DNA from 2 places in the Ramlibacter sp. G4-7 genome. Region 2 is predicted to be linked to the other one. Evidence: riboswitches for the same ligand, from Rfam matches in the RefSeq annotation. Region 2 holds a riboswitch; the other holds the start of a gene.
What was found. Region 2 has a riboswitch for S-adenosylhomocysteine ahead of ahcY (adenosylhomocysteinase). Riboswitches for the same ligand answer to the same signal wherever they lie in the genome.
Positions count from the first base shown of each region.

Region 1: linked by a shared signal. The riboswitch ahead of metH (methionine synthase) and the one ahead of ahcY (adenosylhomocysteinase) in region 2 are both predicted to bind S-adenosylhomocysteine.

Region 1 covers NZ_JBYNTT010000003.1:6,633-17,339, forward strand. Annotated here, with positions in the region: gene metH (methionine synthase) at 75-2,771, opposite strand; S-adenosyl-L-homocysteine riboswitch at 2,819-2,927, opposite strand; gene AC3EGR_RS04965 (Lrp/AsnC family transcriptional regulator) at 2,993-3,442, opposite strand; gene AC3EGR_RS04970 (homocysteine S-methyltransferase family protein) at 3,634-4,710, opposite strand; gene recQ (DNA helicase RecQ) at 4,769-6,622, shown strand; gene AC3EGR_RS04980 (ATP-binding protein) at 6,653-8,920, opposite strand; gene AC3EGR_RS04985 (threonine ammonia-lyase) at 9,043-10,242, shown strand; gene AC3EGR_RS04990 (PaaI family thioesterase) at 10,242-10,646, shown strand.
Region 2 covers NZ_JBYNTT010000008.1:7,639-18,345, reverse strand. Annotated here, with positions in the region: gene AC3EGR_RS12415 (hypothetical protein) at 1-962, shown strand, start outside; gene AC3EGR_RS12410 (ATP-dependent DNA ligase) at 1,056-2,132, opposite strand; S-adenosyl-L-homocysteine riboswitch at 2,207-2,278, shown strand; gene ahcY (adenosylhomocysteinase) at 2,340-3,776, shown strand; gene AC3EGR_RS12400 (TlyA family RNA methyltransferase) at 3,810-4,553, shown strand; gene metF (methylenetetrahydrofolate reductase [NAD(P)H]) at 4,550-5,377, shown strand; gene AC3EGR_RS12390 (ATP-dependent Clp protease proteolytic subunit) at 5,402-5,995, opposite strand; gene AC3EGR_RS12385 (fructosamine kinase family protein) at 6,041-6,925, opposite strand; gene AC3EGR_RS12380 (CAP domain-containing protein) at 7,162-7,668, shown strand; gene AC3EGR_RS12375 (23S rRNA (adenine(2030)-N(6))-methyltransferase RlmJ) at 7,676-8,563, opposite strand; gene rplM (50S ribosomal protein L13) at 8,812-9,249, shown strand; gene rpsI (30S ribosomal protein S9) at 9,246-9,638, shown strand; gene AC3EGR_RS12360 (glycoside hydrolase family 12 protein) at 9,732-10,622, opposite strand.

The DNA of each region.
Region 1 (10,707 bases), on a different contig from region 2:
CGTTCTCCTTTGTCCGGATTTAACGGGCCAGGGCCTGCGGCCGCGCACCCGAACTCAGCCGTTCGTGAGAAGCGTCACAGATTGGGTGCAAGCAAACGTTGCAGGTCGGCGATGCTGGTGCCCCGGCGCAACGCCTGGTCCTGCAACTGGTCCTCGCCGATGCGCCCCACGTTGAAGTACTGGCTGTCGGGATGCGCCAGGTAGAAGCCGCTCACGCTCGCCGCCGGCGTCATCGCCATGCTGTCCGTGATGCCCATGCCGATCTCCTCCGGGCGCAGCAGTGCGAACAGGTCACGCTTGACGCTGTGGTCCGGACAGGCCGGATAGCCGGGCGCGGGACGGATGCCGCGGTACTTCTCGGCGATCAGCTGCTCGTTCGTCAGCGTCTCGTCCCCGGCGTAGCCCCACAGGTCCTTGCGCACGCGCTCGTGCAGCGCTTCGGCCAGCGCTTCCGCGAGACGGTCGGCCAGGGCCTTGAGCATGATGGCGGAGTAGTCGTCGTGGTCGGCGAGGAAGTACTGCTCCTTCCTGTCGACGCCCAGGCCGGCCGTCACCGCGAAGGCGCCGACGTAATCGTTCGCCACGCCCCTGGGAGCGACGAAGTCCGCCAGCGACCGGCTGGGGCGCATGACGCCGTCGATGACGTGCTTCTCGGTTTGCTGGCGCAGGCCGTACCAGGTGAGAACGGGCTCCTTGCGGTCCTCGTCGGCGTAGAGCTGGATGTCGTCGTCGTGCACCGTGTTCGCGGGCCAGAAGCCCAGCACCGCGCTGGCCGTGAGCCAGCGGCCTTCGATCAGGCGCTTGAGCATGCGCTGCCCGTCGGACAGCACCCGCACGGCCTCGGCGCCCACGACCTCGTCCTTCAGGATCGCGGGGAAGGGACCGGCCAGGTCCCAGGTCTGGAAGAACGGGCCCCAGTCGATGTAGCGCACGAGCTCGGCCAGGTCGTAGTTCCTGAACACGCGCCGACCGATGAACTTCGGCCTGGGCGGCGTGTAGTGCGACCAGTCCACCGGCGTCTTGTTCGCGCGCGCCTTGGCCAGCGGCCACAACGGCACCTGCTTCTTGCTCGCATGCAGCTGCCGCACCTTGTCGTAGTCGGCGTTGACTTCGGCGATGTACCTGGCCGCCTGGTCGGACAGCAGGCTCTGCGCCACGCTCACGCTGCGCGACGCATCCGGCACGTAGACCACCGGGCCTTCGTAATGGGGCGCGATCTTGACGGCGGTGTGCACGCGGCTGGTGGTGGCGCCGCCGATCAGCAGCGGGATCTTGCGGATGCGGAAGTGCTCGTCCTTCTGCATCTCGCTGGCGACGTACTGCATCTCCTCCAGCGAAGGCGTGATCAGGCCGGAGAGGCCGACGATGTCCGCGCCTTCGACCTTGGCCCTGGCCAGGATCTCGTGGCAAGGGACCATCACGCCCATGTTCACCACCTCGAAGTTGTTGCACTGGAGCACGACGGTCACGATGTTCTTGCCGATGTCGTGCACGTCGCCCTTGACGGTGGCGATGACGATCTTGCCCTTGGCCCGCACGTCCTCGCCGGCGGCTTCCTGCTGCTTCTTCTCTTCCTCGATGTAGGGAATGAGGTGCGCCACCGCCTGCTTCATCACGCGGGCGGACTTGACCACCTGCGGCAGGAACATCTTGCCGGCGCCGAACAGGTCGCCGACGATGTTCATGCCGTCCATCAGCGGCCCTTCGATGACGTGCAGCGGCCGGCCGCCCTTGGCGAGCACCTGCTGGTACATCTCCTCGGTGTCCGCGACGATGTGGTCCGTGAAGCCGTGCACCAGCGCGTGCGCGAGGCGCTGCTCCACCGGGTGCTGGCGCCACTCGTTCTTCCTGCCTTCGTCCTTGGCGGCGCCCTTGGCCTGCTCGGCGATCTCCACCAGCCGCTCGCCCGCGTCGGGACGGCGGTTCAGCACCACGTCTTCCACGCGTTCGCGCAGTTGCGGCTCGACCTCGTCATACACGCCCACCATGCCGGCGTTGACGATGCCCATGTCCATGCCCGCCTGGATCGCGTGGTACAGGAACACGGTGTGGATCGCTTCGCGCACCGGGTCGTTGCCGCGGAAGGAGAAGCTCACGTTGGACACGCCGCCGGACACCTTGGCGCCCGGCAGGTTGGCCTTGATCCACTTGGTTGCCTCGATGAAATCGACGGCGTAGTTGTTGTGTTCCTCGATGCCGGTGGCGATCGCGAAGATGTTCGGGTCGAAGATGATGTCTTCCGGCGGGAAGTCGAGTTCGTCGACCAGCAGGCGGTAGGCCCGCTCGCAGATCTCGATCTTGCGCTGGTAGGTGTCGGCCTGGCCTTTCTCGTCGAAGGCCATCACCACGGCGGCCGCGCCATAGCGCCGCACCAGCGTGGCCTGGCGCTTGAACTCGGCCTCGCCCTCCTTCATGCTGATGGAGTTGACGATGCCCTTGCCCTGGATGCAGCGCAGGCCCGCCTCGATCACCTCCCACTTGGAGGAGTCCACCATGATCGGCACCCGGGCGATGTCCGGTTCGCTGGCGATCAGGTTGAGGAAGCGCACCATGGCCGCCTTGCTGTCCAGCATGGCCTCGTCCATGTTGACGTCGATGACCTGGGCACCGTTCTCGACCTGCTGGCGCGCGACCGCGAGCGCCTGCTCGAACTCGCCGGCCAGGATCATGCGCGCGAACGCCTTGGAGCCGGTGACGTTGGTGCGCTCGCCGATGTTGACGAACAGGCTGCCGGGCGCGATGGAGACGGGCTCCAGGCCGGCGAGCTTCATGGGAGAAACGGGGGGCTGCTCTTGCATTCACTCACCTCGGGGTTCATCGAAGGTGAGCGCGGTTGGGTCCATCTCAAGCCTGACGGGTCGGTGGAAGCGCCGCGCGGCAGAACTGCCGCACGGTCCCACTGAGTCGCTGCAGCGCTCCTTGAGCTGAAGGCATTTTAGCGTGGGGCGTGCCCCTCGCCCCTGCCCTCACCCCGAAGGGGAGAGGGAGAAATTCAGATCGGCAGGTCCGCCTTCTTCAAGGTCCGCAGCACGAAGGACGACTTGCTGTGGCGGATGCCCTTGATCTTGTACAGCTTGTCGCGCAGCAGGCGCTCGTAGTCGCGGGTGTCCTTCACCGCAACGCGCAGCAGGTAGTCGTATTCGCCGGAGACCAGGTAGGCCTCGATCACTTCGGGGATGGCCGCCAGCGTCTCGCCGAACTTCTCCAGCGTGTTGTCGGTGTGGCTGTCCAGCGTGACCTGCACCAGCACCGTGTCGTTGAGACCCAGGGCCTGCGCGTTCAGGCGCACGGTGTAGCCCTCGATGACGCCGGCCTGCTCCATCTTGCGGATGCGTTCCCAGCAAGGGGACGCGCTCAGGCCGACCGCCTGGCCGACCTGCTGCAGGCTGGCGCGGGCGTCCTGCTGCAGCACCTGGAGGATTTTCCGGTCGATCGTGTCCATGGCAGGGGATTATCCGGCTTGGGCAGGCGCGCCAGAAGAATTTTCGGCTGCAGGCCGTGATCCACCAAAAGAACGGCAAGACTTTCCGGGCGCCTGCCGCCATCATTGCGCCGTGGGTCGACCGCTTACCGGCCAAGGCCCACGACGAGGAGCCGGCGGGTTACCCCCCGCCGGCCGCCCTGGTCAGCCCCTCAGGCCGCTTCCTTGTAGAAGAACTCGCGCTTGACGGTGCGCGTGGGCAGCGGTTCCACCTGCTGGCGGATCGCCGCGATGTGCTCCGGCGTGGTGCCGCAGCAGCCCCCGACGATGTTCACCAGCCCCTCCGCCGCGAACTCGCGCAGCAGCCGCGAGGTGACTTCCGGCGTCTCGTCGAAGCCGGTCTCGCTCATGGGGTTGGGCAGGCCCGCATTGGGATAGCAGCTGATGAAAGTGTCGGGTGCCACCTTGTTCAGCTCCTGGATGTAGGGCCGCATCAGCGCCGCGCCCAGCGCGCAGTTCAGGCCGATGGCCAGCGGCCGCGCATGGCGCACGCTGTACCAGAAGGCCGTCACCGTCTGGCCGCTGAGGATGCGGCCGGACGCATCGGTCACCGTGCCGCTGATGACCACCGGCAGCCGCTCGCCGGTCGCGGCGAACACCTCCTCGATCGCGAACAGCGCCGCCTTGGCATTGAGCGTGTCGAAGATGGTCTCCACCAGCAGCAGGTCCACGCCGCCTTCGAGCAGCGCCTGCACCTGCTCGTGGTACGCGGCGCGCAGCTGCTCGAAGTCCACGTTGCGTGCGCCCGGGTCGTTCACGTCCGGGCTGATGCTGGCGGTGCGGGGCGTCGGGCCCAGCGCGCCCGCGACGAAGCGCGGCTTGTCCGCGCTGGAGAACTTGTCCGCTGCCTCGCGTGCCAGCTTGGCGGCGGCCAGGTTCATCTCGCGCGCCAGGTGGCCCAGGGCGTAGTCTTCCTGCGCGATGCTGCTGGCACCGAAGGTGTTCGTCTCGATGATGTCCGCGCCGGCCGCGAGGTAGCCCTCGTGGATGTCCCGGATCACGTCCGGCCGGGTCAGCACCAGCAGGTCGCTGTTGTTCTTCAGGTCCTTGGGATGGTCGCGCAGCCGCCCGCGGGCCGCGTCGGGAGCCGCCTTGCTGATTCCGCGGAAGTCCTCTTCGGTCAGCCGGAAGCGCTGGATCATGGTGCCCATGGCGCCGTCCAGGATCAGGATGCGCTTGTCCAGGAGGGCCGGCAGGGCCTGGCCACGGGTATAGATCACGGGTTTCATGGTCGGCTGATTTTAGGAAGAAAGCGTTGAGCCCCCATCCTCCCGGACAATCGAGCGCTTGAGCACCGCCCTTTCCCTCCTCAAGGACGTCTTCGGCTACGGCGCCTTTCGCGGCGCCCAGGCCGAGATCGTCGACCACGTCATTTCCGGCGGCGACGCGCTCGTCCTCATGCCCACCGGGGGCGGCAAGTCGCTGTGCTACCAGATCCCGGCCCTGGCCCGGCAGCAGGCCGGCCAGGGCGCCACCATCGTGGTGTCGCCCCTGATCGCGCTGATGCACGACCAGGTCGGTGCGCTGCACGAGGCGGGGGTGGAAGCCGCCTTCCTCAACTCCACGCTGAGCCTGGAGGAGGCGAACGCGGTGGAACAGCGGCTGTTGCGCGGCGAGATCACCCTGCTGTACGCCGCGCCCGAGCGCGTGGCCACGCCGCGCTTCCTCTCGCTCCTGGACAACCTGGTCCAGAAGCGGAAGCTGGCGCTGTTCGCCATCGACGAGGCGCACTGCGTCAGCCAGTGGGGCCACGACTTCCGGCCGGAGTACCGCGCCCTGGCCGTGTTCCACGAACGCTACCCGGACGTGCCGCGCATCGCGCTGACGGCGACCGCGGACGACACGACCCGCGCCGACATCGTGCAGCACCTGCAGCTGCAGGAAGCCCGCCAGTTCGTCAGCAGCTTCGACCGGCCCAACATCCGCTACACGATCGCGGAGAAGAAAGACCCGACGCTGCAGCTCCTGCGCTTCATCGAGGGGAGCCACGCGGGCGAGGCCGGCATCGTCTACTGCCAGTCGCGCAAGCGGGTGGAGGAGGTCGCGGCCCTCCTGTGCAAGGAAGGCCTGGACGCGCTGCCCTACCACGCGGGGCTGGAGCCGCAGCAGCGGCAGCGGCACCAGGACCGTTTCCTGCGTGACGAGGGCGTCGTGATGACGGCCACCATCGCCTTCGGCATGGGCATCGACAAGCCCGACGTGCGCTTCGTCGCCCACCTGGACCTGCCCAAGAACATCGAAGGCTACTACCAGGAGACGGGGCGTGCCGGCCGCGACGGCCTGCCTTCCGACGCCTGGATGGCCTATGGCCTGCAGGACGTGGTGAACCAGCGCCGCATGATCGACGAGAGCCCCGCGGCGGAGGAATTCAAGCAGGTGCTGCGCGGCAAGCTGGATGCGCTGCTGGCGCTGGCCGAGGCGACCGACTGCCGGCGCGTGCGCCTCCTGGGCTACTTCGGCGAGCACGCGCAGCCTTGCGGCAACTGCGACAACTGCCTGAACCCGCCGGCGGTCTGGGACGGCACCGAAGCCGCGCGCATGCTGCTGTCCACCATCTACCGCGTGCAGCAGGCCAACGGCCTGCACTTCGGCGCCGGGCACATCATGGACATCCTGCGCGGCAAGGACACGGAGAAGGTGCGCCAGTTCGGGCACCAGAAGCTCTCCACCTACGGCATCGGCGCGGCGTTCTCCGAGCAGCAGCTGCGCGGCGTGCTGCGCCAGCTGATCGCCACGAGCGCGCTGCAGGTGGATGCGTCGTCGTTCAACACGCTGCACCTCACCGAGAGCTCACGCGCGGTGCTCAAGGGCGAGTGGCCGGTGCTGCTGCGTGAATCCATCAACCAGCCGGCCGGCCGCACGCGGCGCGAGCGCGGCGGCGCCAGGGCGACACCCGCCGTCGCCGCCGCCCTGGACGCCCAGGGGCAGCAGCGCTTCGCGGCGCTCAAGGCCTGGCGCACGGAGGCGGCGAAGGCGCACAACCTGCCCGCCTACATCATCTTCCCGGACGCGACGCTGGCCGCGATCGCGGCGCTGGGTCCGCAGTCGCTGGAGGAGCTGCATGGCATCAGCGGCATCGGCGAGAAGAAGCTGGCGACGTACGGGCCGCAGGTGCTGGATGTGTTGCAGGCGATGGCGTGAGCGGGAGGCAGCGGTGGGGTTCGCTGGCCCTCACGTGAACCCGATCGACCGCGATTCCCGCACTTCCGGCTTGATGCGGTGTTCCGACTCCAGCTGCTCCAGGAACTCCTCCGGTGGGATCTGCGCCGCGAGGATCTCCATCTGGCGTTTCACCGCGGCGAAATCACCCGGGCACAGGTGCTCCAGTTTCGCCAGCCGGGCGGCGAGCTCCGGGGTGAAGCGCGCAGCTTCGCCGCCCAGCGCCTCGGTCACGAACATCTTTTCCCGCTGCGGTGGCGTGAGCGGCCGGAACTTGATCTTGAAGGCGAAGCGCCGCAGCGCCGCCTGGTCGATGCGGTCCATGAGGTTCGTGGTGCAGATGAAGATGCCGGCAAAGCGCTCCATGCCCTGCAGCATCTCGTTGACCTCGGTCACCTCGTAATTGCGCTGGGCGCCGCGCCGGTCCTGCAGGAAGGAGTCGGCCTCGTCCAGCAGCAGCACGGCCTTCTCCGCCTCGGCTTCACGGAACATCGCAGCCATGTTCTGCTCGGTCTCGCCGACGAACTTGCTCATGAGGTCGCTCGCCTGCTTGATCAGTAGCGGCCGGTCCAGGCAGCGCGCGATGTGTTCGGCCAGCGCCGTCTTGCCCGTGCCCGGCGCCCCGTAGAAGCAGAGCGTGCCATGCCCCCGCGCCTTGAGGGCTTCCACGATGCGCGGCACCTCGAAGCGCGACTCCACGTTCAGCATGTCCAGGTCGTAGGTGGTCACGCTGGGGCGGCCGCTGCCGTCGTCGCTGCGCGTGCCCAGGGCGCGGTCGGCGTTGCGCAACTGGCGGCCGATCAGGTCCTCCGCGGCGATGCCTTCGGCCGCGGCCAGCGTCGCGAAGCGCACCGCGGTGCGGATCTGCGCCGGCGTCAGCCCCTTGCGCTCCGTCAGCCTTGCCACGAACGCGGGCGAGACCTGCACGCCTTCCAGGGTCTTGCGCACGATGCCTTCGCGCGCGCCGGGCGGCGGCGACTTCAGCTCCAGGTGGTAGGCGAAGCGCCGGCGGAAGGCGGGATCGATCTGCTCGATGCGGTTGGTCACCCAGATCGTCGGCACCGGGTTGGATTCCAGGATCTGGTTCACCCAGGCCTTGCCGCTCACCGAGCCCGAAGGCGGCGCCACCACCTGCTCGGCGCGGGCGAGCATCTGCGCCGCCTCGCTGGAGATGGGCGGGAACACGTCTTCCACCTCGTCGAACAGCAGCGCCGCCTGGGCGCTGCCCTTGAGGAAGACCTGAGCAATCTGCAGCGACCGGTAGCGGTCGCGCCCGGACAGGGAATTGCCATCGCGGTCCGCGTATTCCACTTCGAACAATTCCAGGCCCGCGGCCTGCGCCACCACCTTGGCGAGTTCCGTCTTGCCGGTGCCGGGCGGCCCGTACAGCAGCACGTTGACGCCAGGCTCCTTGCGGTCGATGGCGTTGCGCAGCAGGGCGCGCAGCACGCGTGCGTCCTCCGCCACGAAGGAGAAATCGTCCAGGGCCAGCGCGCTCTTGGCGCACGGGCGGGTGAACACCGCCATCAGTTCGTTCTGGTCGCGGTACTCGCGCATCAGAACGGGCGGCAGCTTCTCGCTGACCTTCATCAGGTCCGCGAGGTCGGTGATGTTGTGCTCCGAGATCAGGTTCTCGACCAGCCCGATGCGCTCCAGCCGCGAACCGGCGCGCAGGGCCTCGCCGACGTCCGCCGCGTTCACGCCCGCGACCTCCGCGATGGCGGCATACGCTTCCGGCGCGTTGTTGACCTTGAACTCCACCAGCAGGCTGCGCAGGTCGCGCTGGTAACGCGCCAGCGTCCCGTACAGCAGCAGCGCCCGTTCGGCCTTGTTCAACTGCAGCAGGTTGGCGAGCGCGTCGATGTTCTTCTCCACCAGCGTGGAGTGCTTCTTCAGGGCATGCGTCAGCCACTCGCCGGTCACCGCCAGCACCGACAGCAGGTCCTTGGGCTGGTCTTTGGCGTACTCGTCGAGATAGAAGAACAGCGTGCCTTCCTCGTAGGGTCCGCGCCACACCCCGTGGCGCTCCAGGAACTCGCGGGTGGACAGCTGCTCGTGCGCGCGCCAGAACTCGTTGTCCTTGCAGCGGCGGCCCAGGAATTCGCGCAGGCGCTCCAGCGAGGGCGCCGGCCACACCAGGTGGCGTCCGGCCAGCGAGAGCAGGCCGTTCAGGTCGCGCCGGACGTTGAACTTCGCGCCCTGCTTGGCCGCCAGCGTCAGCACGAAGTGCGAGCACATGAGGTCCAGCACCGGCGCGTCTTTCAGACCGGGCGAGGGCATCAGTTGCGAGTCGAGCGAACGCTTGGCCAAACGACCTCCGGGGTTGAGGGGGCGCGCCTACGATAGCGCCAGATCATGCTACAGGGAAGCCGCCGGCCATGGGTACCCGGCACAATGGCACGATGATCGGCCTGCCCGAGATCCGCCAAGCCGCCGCCCGCCTATCCGGGCAGGTGCTCAATACGCCCTGCCTCGTTTCGCACATGTTGTCGCAACTCGCGGGCTGCGAAATCTTCCTGAAGTTCGAGAACCTGCAGTACACGGCGTCCTTCAAGGAGCGGGGAGCCTGCAACAAGCTAGTGCAGCTCAGCAGCCAGGAGCGGGAGAGGGGCGTCATCGCGATGAGCGCCGGCAACCACGCGCAAGGCGTGGCCTACCATGCACAGCGCCTGGGCATCCGCGCCGTGATCGTCATGCCACGCTTCACGCCCATGGTGAAGGTGGAGCGTACGCGCGGCTTCGGCGCCGAGGTGGTGCTGCACGGGGACACGCTGGAGGAGGCGCGCGCCCACGCCGAGGAACTGGCGCAGGCGCAGCACCTCACTTTCGTGCATCCCTACGACGACGAGGCGATCATTGCCGGCCAGGGGACGGTCGCCCTGGAGATGCTGGAGGCGGTGCCGCAACTGGACACGCTGGTGGTGGCCATCGGCGGCGGCGGCCTGATCGGCGGGATCGCCGCGGCTGCCAAGGCGCTCAAGCCGCGGCTGCGCATCATCGGCGTGCAGACGGTGCGTTTTCCCAACATGTACAACGCGGTCAAGCATGCGGCCTTGCCGCAAGGTGGCTCAACCATTGCCGAAGGCATCGCCGTCGGCCGCCCGGGCCAGATCACGCAGCAACTGGTGGAACGCTACGTCGACGACATCGTGCTGGTCGACGAGGGGGACGTGGAGCAGGCCATCGTGATGCTGCTGGACATCGAGAAGACCCTGGTCGAAGGCGCCGGCGCCGCGCCGCTGGCGGCCGTCGTGAAGGAGCCGCAGCGCTTCGCCGGCTGCAAGGCCGGGCTGGTGCTGGGTGGCGGCAACATCGACCCGATGCTGCTGGCCGCGATCATCCAGCGCGGCATGGTGCGCGCCGGCCGGCTGGCGCGCCTGCGCGTGTGCGCCCGCGACGTGCCCGGGTCGCTGGCCAGGATCACGGCCATCGTCAGCGAGGCCGGCGCCAACATCGACGAAGTGCACCACCAGCGCGCCTTCACCATGCTGGCCGCGCAGAACGTGGAGATCCAGCTGGTGGTGCAGACCCGCGGCCACGCGCACGTGCAGGCGGTGCTGCAGGCGCTGCGCGACGCCGACTTCGAAGCCGAGGAAGAGTGATGGACAGGGACACCTTGCAGGGCGCGCTGCCCGAATACTTCGCGCCCTGGGTGCAGGAGCTCGGCTTGCAGGTGGAAGCGTTCGATGCCGACAGCGTCACCCTGCGCCTGCCGCAGGACGCGCGCCTGTCGCGGGTGGGCGGCATGTTGTGCGGCCAGGCCATGATGGCCGCCGCGGACACGGCGATGGTGCTGGCCCTGATCAACCACTTCGGAGCCTTCCGCCCCTGCACGACCGTGCAGATGAACACCAGCTTCCTCAAGCCCCTGTCGGGCCAGGACGGCCTGCTGCAGGCCCGGGTGCTGCGCGCCGGCAAGGCGCTGGCCTTCGGCGAGATCGACCTGCGCGGCGCCGTCGACGGCAAGAGCGTGTGCCGGGCCACGACCACTTACGCCCTTCTCTGACAGCTTCCGGCGGCCAGCGGCAGGACGCTAGAATCCACAGTTACTCCAGATCCAGAGGAAG
Region 2 (10,707 bases):
TGCGCTGGTGCGCGGTACTGGCTTGCGCGGCCCTCGTGGCCTGCGGCGGCGGCGGCGGTACAGGGGCAGCCGGCGGTGCAGGCGGCGCCGGAGACAGCGCGCTGGCAGCCGGCCGGCCGGCGGCGGACAGCCGCAACGGCGACTACGTGATGTATGCGGGCGATGCGCGCGAATACACGCTGAGCCTGGACTTCGACGCCCGCAGCTACCGCGTGACCGGCAACGGGCAGGACCTGTCCGGCTCCCTCGGTGAAACCGCGACCCCCGGCCGGTTCGGTTTCGACCGGACGAGCGCCACCCCGGCGACGCCGAATGCGCCGAGGTTCGACTGGTTCCAGGACACCGTGGTTGGCGGCTTCCGCCTGCCCTCCGGCACCGTGCCCTTCATCGCCGCGCGCTCCTTCGCCACGTCGCTGGCCGAGGCGGCGGGAACCTACAACATCCTCGTGGCGACGCGGGACACGGCAGGGCCGCCGAACACCACGGTGTCCAGCGGCGAGCTGCTGGCGTCCGGCCGGCTGCGCACCTGCACGGACCCGTTGATCGTCAGGATCTCGCGCTGCGCCAGCGTCGCCATGGCGAACGTCACGGTCGATGGCAACCGGTTCACCGCCGACACCGGAGCAGGCAGCTATTCCTTCCGCGTCGCCAAAATCGGCTCCGAGCGCATCTACCTGCGCGCCGGGGCGTCCGGCGCAAGCGCGCGCCGGCTCGAGGTGGGCATTCCGGAGGGCAGCTTCGCGGACGGCAGCTTCAACGGCGCCACAGCCGGGGCGACGGGACCTTCACCATCATTGACGCAGCGGCGTACCGGGCGAACTGGCACGACGGAACGAACAACCTGGCCCTTGGCGGCGGGGTCGCCACGCTGGGCGCCGACGGTCCCCTCGGAATGGTGGGCATCACCACGCCGGACCAGGGCCACTTCCTCGCCCTCCGCAACAGCGAACTGGTCGTCGTGATGGCCGGCCCCAACAACGCCAGCGTGCCCGGGTACGTGGAGTTCGGGAAGAAGTAGCCCCCGGGGCGTGGGCTGGCGGCCGCACGCGTCCGGCCTAGGCCCCGAACACCTTCGCCAGCTCGAAAGGCGTGGTCACCTCCATCTGGTCGTAGCGGCAGTCCTGCGCCGGCTTGTCCGGACGCCAGCGCAGGAACACGGCGGCATGGCGGAAGCGGTTGCCCTGCAGGTGGTCGTACTTGACTTCGCAGACGCGCTCGGGCCGCAGCGGCTCCCAGCTCAGGTCCTTGCCGCCGCTCCAGCGGCTTTGCGCGCCGGGCATGCGCTGCGCGTCGCCCACCGCCGCGCCGCCCCATTCGCGCCAGGGGTGCTCCTGCAGCCCGTCCTGGCGCAGGGGCGCCAGCTCCTCGACCAGCTGTTTGCGCATCTCCATGGTGAAGGCGGAGGTCACGCCGACGTGCTGCAGCACGCCGGCGTCGTCGTAGAGGCCCAGCAGCAGCGAGCCGACGGCGTCCTGGCGGTCCTTGTACCAGCGGAAGCCCGCCACCACGCAGTCGGCGCTGCGCACGTGCTTGATCTTCAGCATCGCCCGCTTGCCCGGCTGGTAGGTGGCCGATTCCAGCTTGGCGATCACGCCGTCCAGCCCCGCGCCTTCGAACTTCTGCAGCCATTCCTCGGCCTGCGCCCGGTCGCGCGTGACCGGCGTCAGGTGCAGCGGCGGTTTGGCCTTGCCCAGCAGGCGCTCCAGGCGCTCGCGCCGTTCCCCTTGCGGCAACTCCATCGTCGATTTGCCGCCGGCCGCCAGCAGGTCGAAGGCAACGAAGCTGGAGGGCGTCTCCTTGGACAGCCTGGCCACGCGCGAAGCCGCCGGGTGCAGGCGCATCTGCAAGGCGTCGAAATCCAGCCCCTGCTTCGTCGCGACGACGATCTCGCCATCCAGCACGCAGCCCCTGGGCAGCAGTTCGTGCAAGGCCTTCTCCAGTTCGGGGAAGTAGCGGTTCAACGGCCGCAGGTCGCGGCTCTGCAGGTAGGTCTGCTCGTTGCCGCGGAACACAAGAGCGCGGAAGCCGTCCCACTTGGGCTCGAAGAGGAAGCCGGGTTCGGCGGGCAGCACGTCGGCGGTCTTCGCCAGCATGGGTTCGATGGGAGGGGCGGGTTGTCCGGCGGAAGCCATGCCGCCTTGTACCGGAATCGGGGCTTTTCGTGGGGGTACGGTCGTGCATCCGGCCCCTTTCCCTTAGAATCGCGGCAACCGAGGAGCGTTGCAGCGTCCGCCATGGACGCGAGGCTCGGTGAATCCTGCAACGACGCTCACCCACGCTTCCGTGCGGTGAGAGCTCCGGAAGGGTGGGTTCCACCACCTCTACGTTCCGGAGCCACCATGAACGCCGTTCTCAAGCCCGCTGCCCCCGCCGACAGCGTGATCACCGACATTTCCCTGGCCGACTGGGGCCGCAAGGAAATCCGCATCGCCGAGACCGAGATGCCCGGCCTGATGGCGATCCGCCAGGAATTCGCCAAGGCCCAGCCGCTCAAGGGCGCCCGCATCACCGGCTCGCTGCACATGACGATCCAGACCGCGGTGCTCATCGAGACGCTGCAGGCGCTGGGCGCCACGGTGCGCTGGGCCTCGTGCAACATCTTCTCCACCCAGGACCATGCCGCCGCCGCGATCGCCGCGACCGGCACCCCCGTCTTCGCCAAGAAGGGCGAGTCGCTGGAGGAGTACTGGGACTACACGCACCGCATCTTCGACTTCGGCGCCAAGGGCACGGAAGGCGAAGGCCCCAACATGATCCTGGACGATGGCGGCGATGCCACGCTGCTGATGCACCTGGGCCAGCGCTGCGAGAAGGACCTGTCGCTGATCGACACGCACTCGTCCGAGGAAGAGCGCATCCTGCACGCCTCCATCCGCAAGAAGCTCAAGGAAGACCCGAGCTGGTACAGCCGCAAGTCGGCCCAGATCATCGGCGTGACCGAGGAAACGACCACCGGCGTGCACCGCCTGCAGGACATGGCCAACAAGGGCCTGCTGAAGTTCCGCGCGATCAACGTCAACGACTCCGTCACCAAGAGCAAGTTCGACAACCTGTACGGCTGCCGCGAGTCGCTGGTCGACGGCATCAAGCGCGCCACCGACGTGATGATCGCCGGCAAGGTCGCCCTGGTGGCGGGCTACGGCGACGTGGGCAAGGGCTCGGCCCAGGCCCTGCGCGCGCTGTCGGCGCAGGTGTGGGTCACCGAGATCGACCCGATCAACGCGCTGCAGGCCGCCATGGAAGGCTACCGCGTGGTCACGATGGAGTACGCCGCCGACAAGGCCGACATCTTCGTCACCTGCACGGGCAACCGCGACGTCATCACCTACGCCCACATGGCCAAGATGAAGGACCAGGCGATCGTCTGCAACATCGGCCACTTCGACAACGAGATCGACGTCGCCTCGCTGGAGCAGAAATGCCAGTGGGACGAGATCAAGCCCCAGGTCGACCACGTGATCTTCGAAGGCGGCAAGCGCATCATCCTGCTGGCCAAGGGCCGCCTGGTGAACCTGGGCTGCGGCACGGGCCACCCCAGCTACGTGATGTCCTCCTCCTTCGCCAACCAGACCCTGGCGCAGATCGAGCTGTTCACCAAGCCGCAGGCCTACGAGAACGGCAAGGTCTACGTGCTGCCCAAGCACCTGGACGAGAAGGTCGCGCGCCTGCAGCTGTCCAAGCTGGGTGCGCAGCTGACCGAGCTGACCAGGGAGCAGGCGGCGTACATCGGCGTGGACAAGGCGGGCCCGTACAAGCCCGATACCTATCGCTATTGAGTCCCTCCCCCGGCGGGGGAGGGAGCAAGACGGATGCGTGCCGACCAGCTCCTCGTCGAACGCGGCCTCGCCGCCTCCCGCTCGCAGGCGCAGCGCCTGATCGCGGCGGGCGTGCAGTGGTTCGATGGCCGGTCCTGGAAGCGCGTCGCCAAGAACGGTGACGAGCTCCCCGCGGCCGTGCAGCTCGAATTGCTGGACGCGGCCGAATCGCGCTACGTCTCGCGCGGCGGGCTCAAGCTGGAAGGCGCCCTGCGCGCGGCCGGCCTCGATGCCGCGGGCTGGAACTGCCTCGACGTGGGCCAGTCCACCGGCGGCTTCACCGACTGCCTGCTGCAGCACGCCGCCGCGCGCGTGACGGGCGTCGACGTGGGGCATGGGCAGCTGCACGGGAAGCTGCGGCGCGACCCGCGCGTGGTCGCGATCGAGAAGCTCAACGCGCGCGAGCTGCGCGGCGAGCAGGTGGCCGCTCCCTTCGACCTCGTGACCGGCGACCTGTCCTTCATCTCGCTCACGCTGGTGCTGCCCGCCCTGGCGCCGCTGCTGAAACCGGCGGGCCACCTGCTGATGCTGGCCAAGCCGCAGTTCGAGCTGCAGCCCGGCGACATCGGCAAGGGCGGCCTCGTGCGCGATCCCGCGCTCCACCGCCAGGTGGAGCAGCGGCTGCGCGATTGCTGCGCCACACTCGGACTGGCCGTGACCGGCTGGTACGACAGCCCGATTGCGGGCGGCGACGGCAACCGCGAATTCTTCCTCCACGCCCAGACCCGGAGCCATTGATGCTTCCCATCAGCCTGGAATTCTTCCCGCCCAAGACGGCGGAAGGCAGCGAAAAGCTGCGTGCCGCGCGGGCCCAGCTCTACGCGCTCAAGCCCGAGTTCTGCTCGGTGACCTACGGCGCCGGCGGGTCGACCCACGCCGGCACATTCACCACCGTCGCCGAGATCCTCGACGAAGGCGTGGAAGCCGCCTGCCACTTCTCCTGCATAGGCGCGACACGCTCGCGCGTGCGCGACCAGCTCGCCCAGCTCAAGGCGATGGGCGTCAACCGGCTCGTGGCCTTGCGCGGCGACCTGCCCAGCGGCTACGGCCTGGGCGGCGAGTTCCAGTACGCCAGCGAGCTGGTCGAATTCATCCGGGCCGAAACGGGCGATGCGTTCCGCATCGAGGTCGCGTGCTACCCGGAAGTGCACCCGCAGGCGAAGACGCCGCAGTCGGACCTGGACGCCTTCGTGCGCAAGGTCAAGGCCGGCGCCGATTCCGCGATCACGCAGTACTTCTTCAATGCGGACTCGTACTTCCGCTTCGTCGACGAGGCACGCAAGCAGGGCGTGGGCGTGCCGGTGGTGCCCGGCATCATGCCCATCACCAATTCGAGCCAGCTGCTGCGCTTCTCCGACGGCTGCGGCGCCGAGATCCCGCGCTGGATCCGCCTGCGCCTGCAAAGCTACGGCGACGACGCGAAGTCCATCAAGGCCTTCGGCCACGAGGTCGTGGCGGACCTGTGCCGGCGCCTCGTTCAGGGCGGGGCGCCCGGGATCCACTTCTACACGATGAACCAGGCCCAGGCGACGCTGGCGCTGGGGCGGGAGCTGGCGGGCTGAGATCGGTGGGGCCGTCCGCCGACCTCAGCGCTTCAACTCGCTCTTGTTCTTGATGATCCGGCCGACCAGGCCGTACTCGATCGCTTCCTCGGCCGACAGCCAGCGGTCGCGCTCGATGTCCTCCAGCACCCCATCCAGCGGCCGCCCCGTCTCGCGGGCGATCGTGGCGGCGATGCGCTCGCGGGCCTTGATGATTTCCTGCGCATGGATGGCGATGTCGCTCGCCGGGCCGCCCGCGCCGCCGGACGGCTGGTGGATCAGGAACCGGGTGTTGGCCGTGCAGAAACGCCGCTCCTTGGGCACCGACAGGTACAGGTGCGTCGCCGCGCTGCCCACCCAGCCCGTGCCGATCATGTTCACCGGCGCGGCGATGAAGCGGATCATGTCGTGGATGGCGTCACCCGACTCGAGGTGGCCGCCCGGTGAGCTCACGATCATGTCGATGGGCGCGATCGAATCGGCGTCCAGCGCGATCAGGCGGCGGGCGACGTCGCTCGCGGACTGGTCGGAAATGGCCCCGAACAGCAGCACCGTGCGGGACTTGAACGCCTTCTCTTCCAGGAACGCGTTGCGGGGTTCGGCCGTTGCGGCCGGGGTTTCGGGATCGGGATGCTCCATGCTGACTCCTTGCATGCGCAGCATCATGCACGAAAGCGCGAACCCTCAGACGAGAGAGCGCGCCACCTGCAGCGCCTGGGCCCCATAGCCGCCCCCGAACAGCACCACGTGGTTCAGGAGGTGGTAGAGCTGGTACAGCTTCATGCGCTGGGGCGTCGGCCAGTGGCCGCCGGCTGCTTCGTAGGCGGCGCGGAAGCCCGCGGGCGGGCTGCCGAACAAGTGCATCATCGCGATCTCGGCTTCCGGGTCGGAGCAGGACACCGCCGGATCGAAGATCACCGGCGTGCCGTCGGCGAGCATGTCCCAGTTGCCTTGCCACAGGTCGCCGTGGATGAGGGCGGGCCGCGGCTGCCAGCCGTCGGCGAAGAACTCCGGCATGCGCGCGATCACCGCGTCGACCGCGTCGCGCAGCGCGGTGGCCGACGCCGGCAAGCGGTCGCGCATGGGGCACAGGCGCGAGCGCGCCCAGAAGGCCAGCCAGCCGCCCCAGCTCGCGGGCTGCAGCGGCGTGTTGCGCTGGGGCGTGGCGCCTATGCAGTTGTCGCCGCGCCAGCCGAAGCCCGCCGGCTCCAGCGGACAGGGGTGCGCGTGCAGGGCGGCCAGCGCCTCGCCGAAGCGCGCACCAAAGCCGGCATCGGGGGTGCGGAAGTCCAGCCACTCCAGCGCCAGCGCGGCGCCTCCGCCCGCAAGGTCGGCGAGCGCATGCACGGCGGGCACCCGTATGCAGCCCGTGGCCGCGAGCGCGCGCAGGCCGTCCGCTTCCGCGCGCAGCTGTCCCGCGCCGGTGCGCGGCGCGCTCTTCACGAACAGGCGCAGATGGCCTTGCCGTGCTTCCCAGGTCTCGCAGAAGCTGCTCGCCGCCAGCGGGCGCAAGCTCCATTGCCCGCCCAGTGCGTCTTCCAGCGCCGGCGGTGATTCGACGATCTCCATGGGCGCATTGTCCGAGCCGCGGCGGGGCGCAGCTGTAGCCAGGCGGCAGCTTTGTGACAGCTTGCGCCACCGCGGCCTGCTGGGCGGTACGGCGTCACGCCTGTCCGCCCCAAATCAGCCTCGTTCTGGCATGGGGAATCGCTCGCGGCGGACAAGGCGCGGCCGCCAGCCGGGGCAACCTCTGCCTCATGCACACCGTCCTGCCATCGACGTTCGTTCGTGGGGCAGTTGCCGCGTTGATCGCGCTTGCCGCCGGTTGCGGCCAGGCGCCACTGGCGCGCCCCGACACCGCGGCACTCGGTGCCGGCGCGGCGCCCGGCCGTTGCGAACTGCAGCGCATCGAGGCCCTGCGCGCGGTCAACGCCGCGCGCGCGTCGGCCCGCCGGTGCGGCGACCGCGCCATGTCGGCGGCACCGCCCCTGCAGTGGAACCAGCAGCTGTACTGGGCGGCCGACCTGCACGCGCGCGACATGGCCCGCAAGGACTACCTGGAACACCGCGACCCCGGGGGCGACTCGGTCCGGGAGCGCGTGCGGGCGCAGAACTATCCCTGGCGGCACGTGGGCGAGAACATCGCCGGCGGCACGGACACGCTCGAACACACCGTGGAAGCGTGGCTGGAAAGCCCCTCGCACTGCGAGAACCTGATGGAGCCGGACTACCGCGACGTGGGCCTCGCCTGCGCGGAACGCACCGGCACCGAATACGACAACTACTGGGCGCTCGTGATGGCGCGCAGGTGAGCGCGGCTCAGGACGATTCGACCAGCTGCATCTGGCCGCGTCCGCGCCCGAGCACTTCCAGCAGGGCTGGCAGCGCCTCCTGGAGCGAGGCCTTGAGCGTGTGCGGCGGGTTGACCAGGAACACGCCGCTGGCGGTCAGCCCGGGCCGCTGGGCCTGCTCGCCCGGCTCCTGCGGCGCCTGGCCGATGTTGAGCACGGCGTGCAGCCAGGGCCTGCCGGCCTGGTTGGTGACGGTCTTCAGGCGCCGCGGCAGTTCGTGGGCCTCCGGCCGCGGAATGACCGGATACCAGACCATGAAGGTGCCGGTGGCGAACTTCTTCAGCGACTCCTGCACGCAGTGCGCCACCTTGCCGTAGTCGCTCTTGATCTCGTAGCTGGGGTCGATCAGCACCAGGCCGCGGCGCGACGGCGGCGGCAGCAGCGCCCGCAGCCCTTCGAAACCGTCCTCGCGCTTGACCACCACCTGGCGTTTGCGTTCCAACTGGTCGACGTGTCCCTCGAGCGCCTTGGTGTCCGTCGGATGCAGTTCGAACAGCCACAGCCGGTCGCGGGGCTCCTGCCTCAGCAGGGCGCCGGTCACGAAGGGAGAACCGGGGTAGACCTTGTGGCGGCCCGAGGAGTTGAAGCCCGCGAGCATCTCCAGGTAGTCGGCCACGAGCGGCGGCGGCTCGCTGGCCAGCGGGCTCGCCAGCAGCTTGACGATCCCGTCCTGCGCTTCGCCGGAGGTGCCGGCGAAGTCGCTGTCCAGGCGGTACAGGCCGGCGCCGGCATGGGTGTCCACCACCGTGATGGCCGTAGGCTTGGCCTGCAGGTGCTTCAGCACGGCGACCAGCACCATGTGTTTGAGGACGTCGGCGTGGTTGCCGGCGTGGAAGCCGTGGCGGTAGCTGAACATGGGGGGTGGATGGTAGCCGGGTCGGTGGGTTCGGCGCTCCGCTGCCGCACCGTCACCCTACACCCAAGCCACGGTTCGCAGGGGGTGCGGCGCACCGGCGGACCCCACCGCCGGCTTGCCGCTATAATGCCGGGTTCCGTAGCGCATTTGGGTCCCGCGACGGAAGCTTTGCCTGCCTCCTAAGAGGTCCCCGCCAGAGGGACACCGACCGAGGAAAAGGACCCGCCAAACCTTACTCGAGAGTCTTTATGACCAGCACTGTCAGCGCCAAGCCCGCTGACGTGAAGCACGAGTGGTTTGTGATTGACGCCACCGACAAGGTGCTCGGCCGGGTAGCCAGCGAAGCTGCCCTCCGACTGCGCGGCAAGCACAAGGCCATTTACACGCCTCACGTCGACACCGGCGACTTCATCGTCGTCATCAACGCCTCCAAGCTCCGGGTCACCGGCGCGAAGGAGACCGACAAGATCTATTACCGCCACACCGGCTACCCGGGTGGCATCCGCCAGCAGACCTTCAAGGAAATGCAGGCCAAGCACCCCGGCCGCGCGCTGGAGAAGGCCGTCAAGGGCATGCTGCCCAAGGGCCCGCTCGGCTACGCCATGATCAAGAAGCTGAAGGTTTACGGCGGCGCCGAGCATCCGCATACCGCGCAGCAACCCAAGCCCCTGGAGATCCGCGCATGATCGGTGAATGGAACAACGGCACCGGCCGCCGCAAGTCGAGCGTCGCCCGCGTGTTTCTGAAGAAGGGCGCCGGCAAGATCACGGTCAATGGCAAGGACATCGCCGAGTTCTTCGGCCGCCAGACCTCGATCATGATCGCCCGCCAGCCCCTGGTGCTGACCGGCAACAACGAGGCCTTCGACATCCAGTGCAACGTGCACGGTGGCGGTGAGTCCGGCCAGGCCGGCGCCGTGCGCCACGGCATCACGCGCGCCCTGATCGACTACGACGCGAGCCTCAAGCCCCAGCTGTCCGCAGCCGGCTTCGTGACCCGCGACGCCCGCGAGGTCGAGCGCAAGAAGGTGGGCCTGCACTCCGCCCGCCGCCGCAAGCAGTTCAGCAAGCGCTAAACCGCTCCGGCATCCACCTGGCCCGATGGGCCCACGATCCGCCCCAGTCGTTGACTGGGGCGTTTCTTTTTCTGCCGATGGTGTGGGGAGTTCCTATTTCCAGACGCGGTAGTTGAACATCGTGAGGTCGCCCGTGCCGTCCACGGGCTCCACGCCCAGCTCCACGCTCACGCAGTACTCGTTGCCGGTGGCCCAGGTGGCGCCGGTCGCGTCCTTCTGCGTGGCGACGTAGTTGATGAACTTGGCGAGGTCCAGGCTGCCGGGCTGGATGCCGGGCTGATCGGGTTCGAACACGATGAACTTCCACAGGCCGTTGAAGTTGGGCGCGTAGTAGACGTGCCAGAGGCGGCCGTCGATGGTCGCGTCGTGGCTGTACCAGCTCGGGTTGCGCGTCGGATAGGCGCCGTAGCCGCCCCAGTAGTCCAGCGGGATCATGATCTCGTGCGTGATCTCGCCGGCCGCATTGAAGCCGTGTATCTGCTCCGGCGTGTTCTGCAGCCAGATGTCGTAGCTCAGGTGCCCGCGACCCGTAGGCGCCGCGTTGTGCTGGTAGGAGGCCGACGACTTGAGGGACGCGATCGGCAGTTGCAGCGGGAAGATCGTCCCGGGCGTCTTGCCGCTCGGATAGGTCTGGCTGATGGTGCCATCGAGGAGCAAGACCTCGTAGCCCGCGGGCACGATCCAGGAGTTCGCGTAGCCGGGCTTGTTGCCCGAAAGAAACGCCATGTAGCTCTTGACCTCGGTGGTCCCCGTGGGCCACCCCCAGGTGATGCGGCCTGCGACTTCGCCGTTGGGCCCCATGGTCTTGCTCACGCCCATGCTCTGCTGGAACTGCGAGCCCGCCAGCCCCGTATAGGTGCCGCGGGTGAGGGACCCGGCACCCCACACGCCGTCCTGCAGCCAGTAGGCGCTGGTGTCGAAGCCGGTCTGGAGCAGCGTCGAAGGCCAGATGCCCAGGGTGATGTCGGTCGGCGCTGCGGGCACGGGCGCAGGAGCGGGTGCGGGCGCCGGAGCGGGCGCTGGGGCCGGCGCAGGCGCCGGCGCGGGCGCAGGCGCCGGAGCAGGGGCG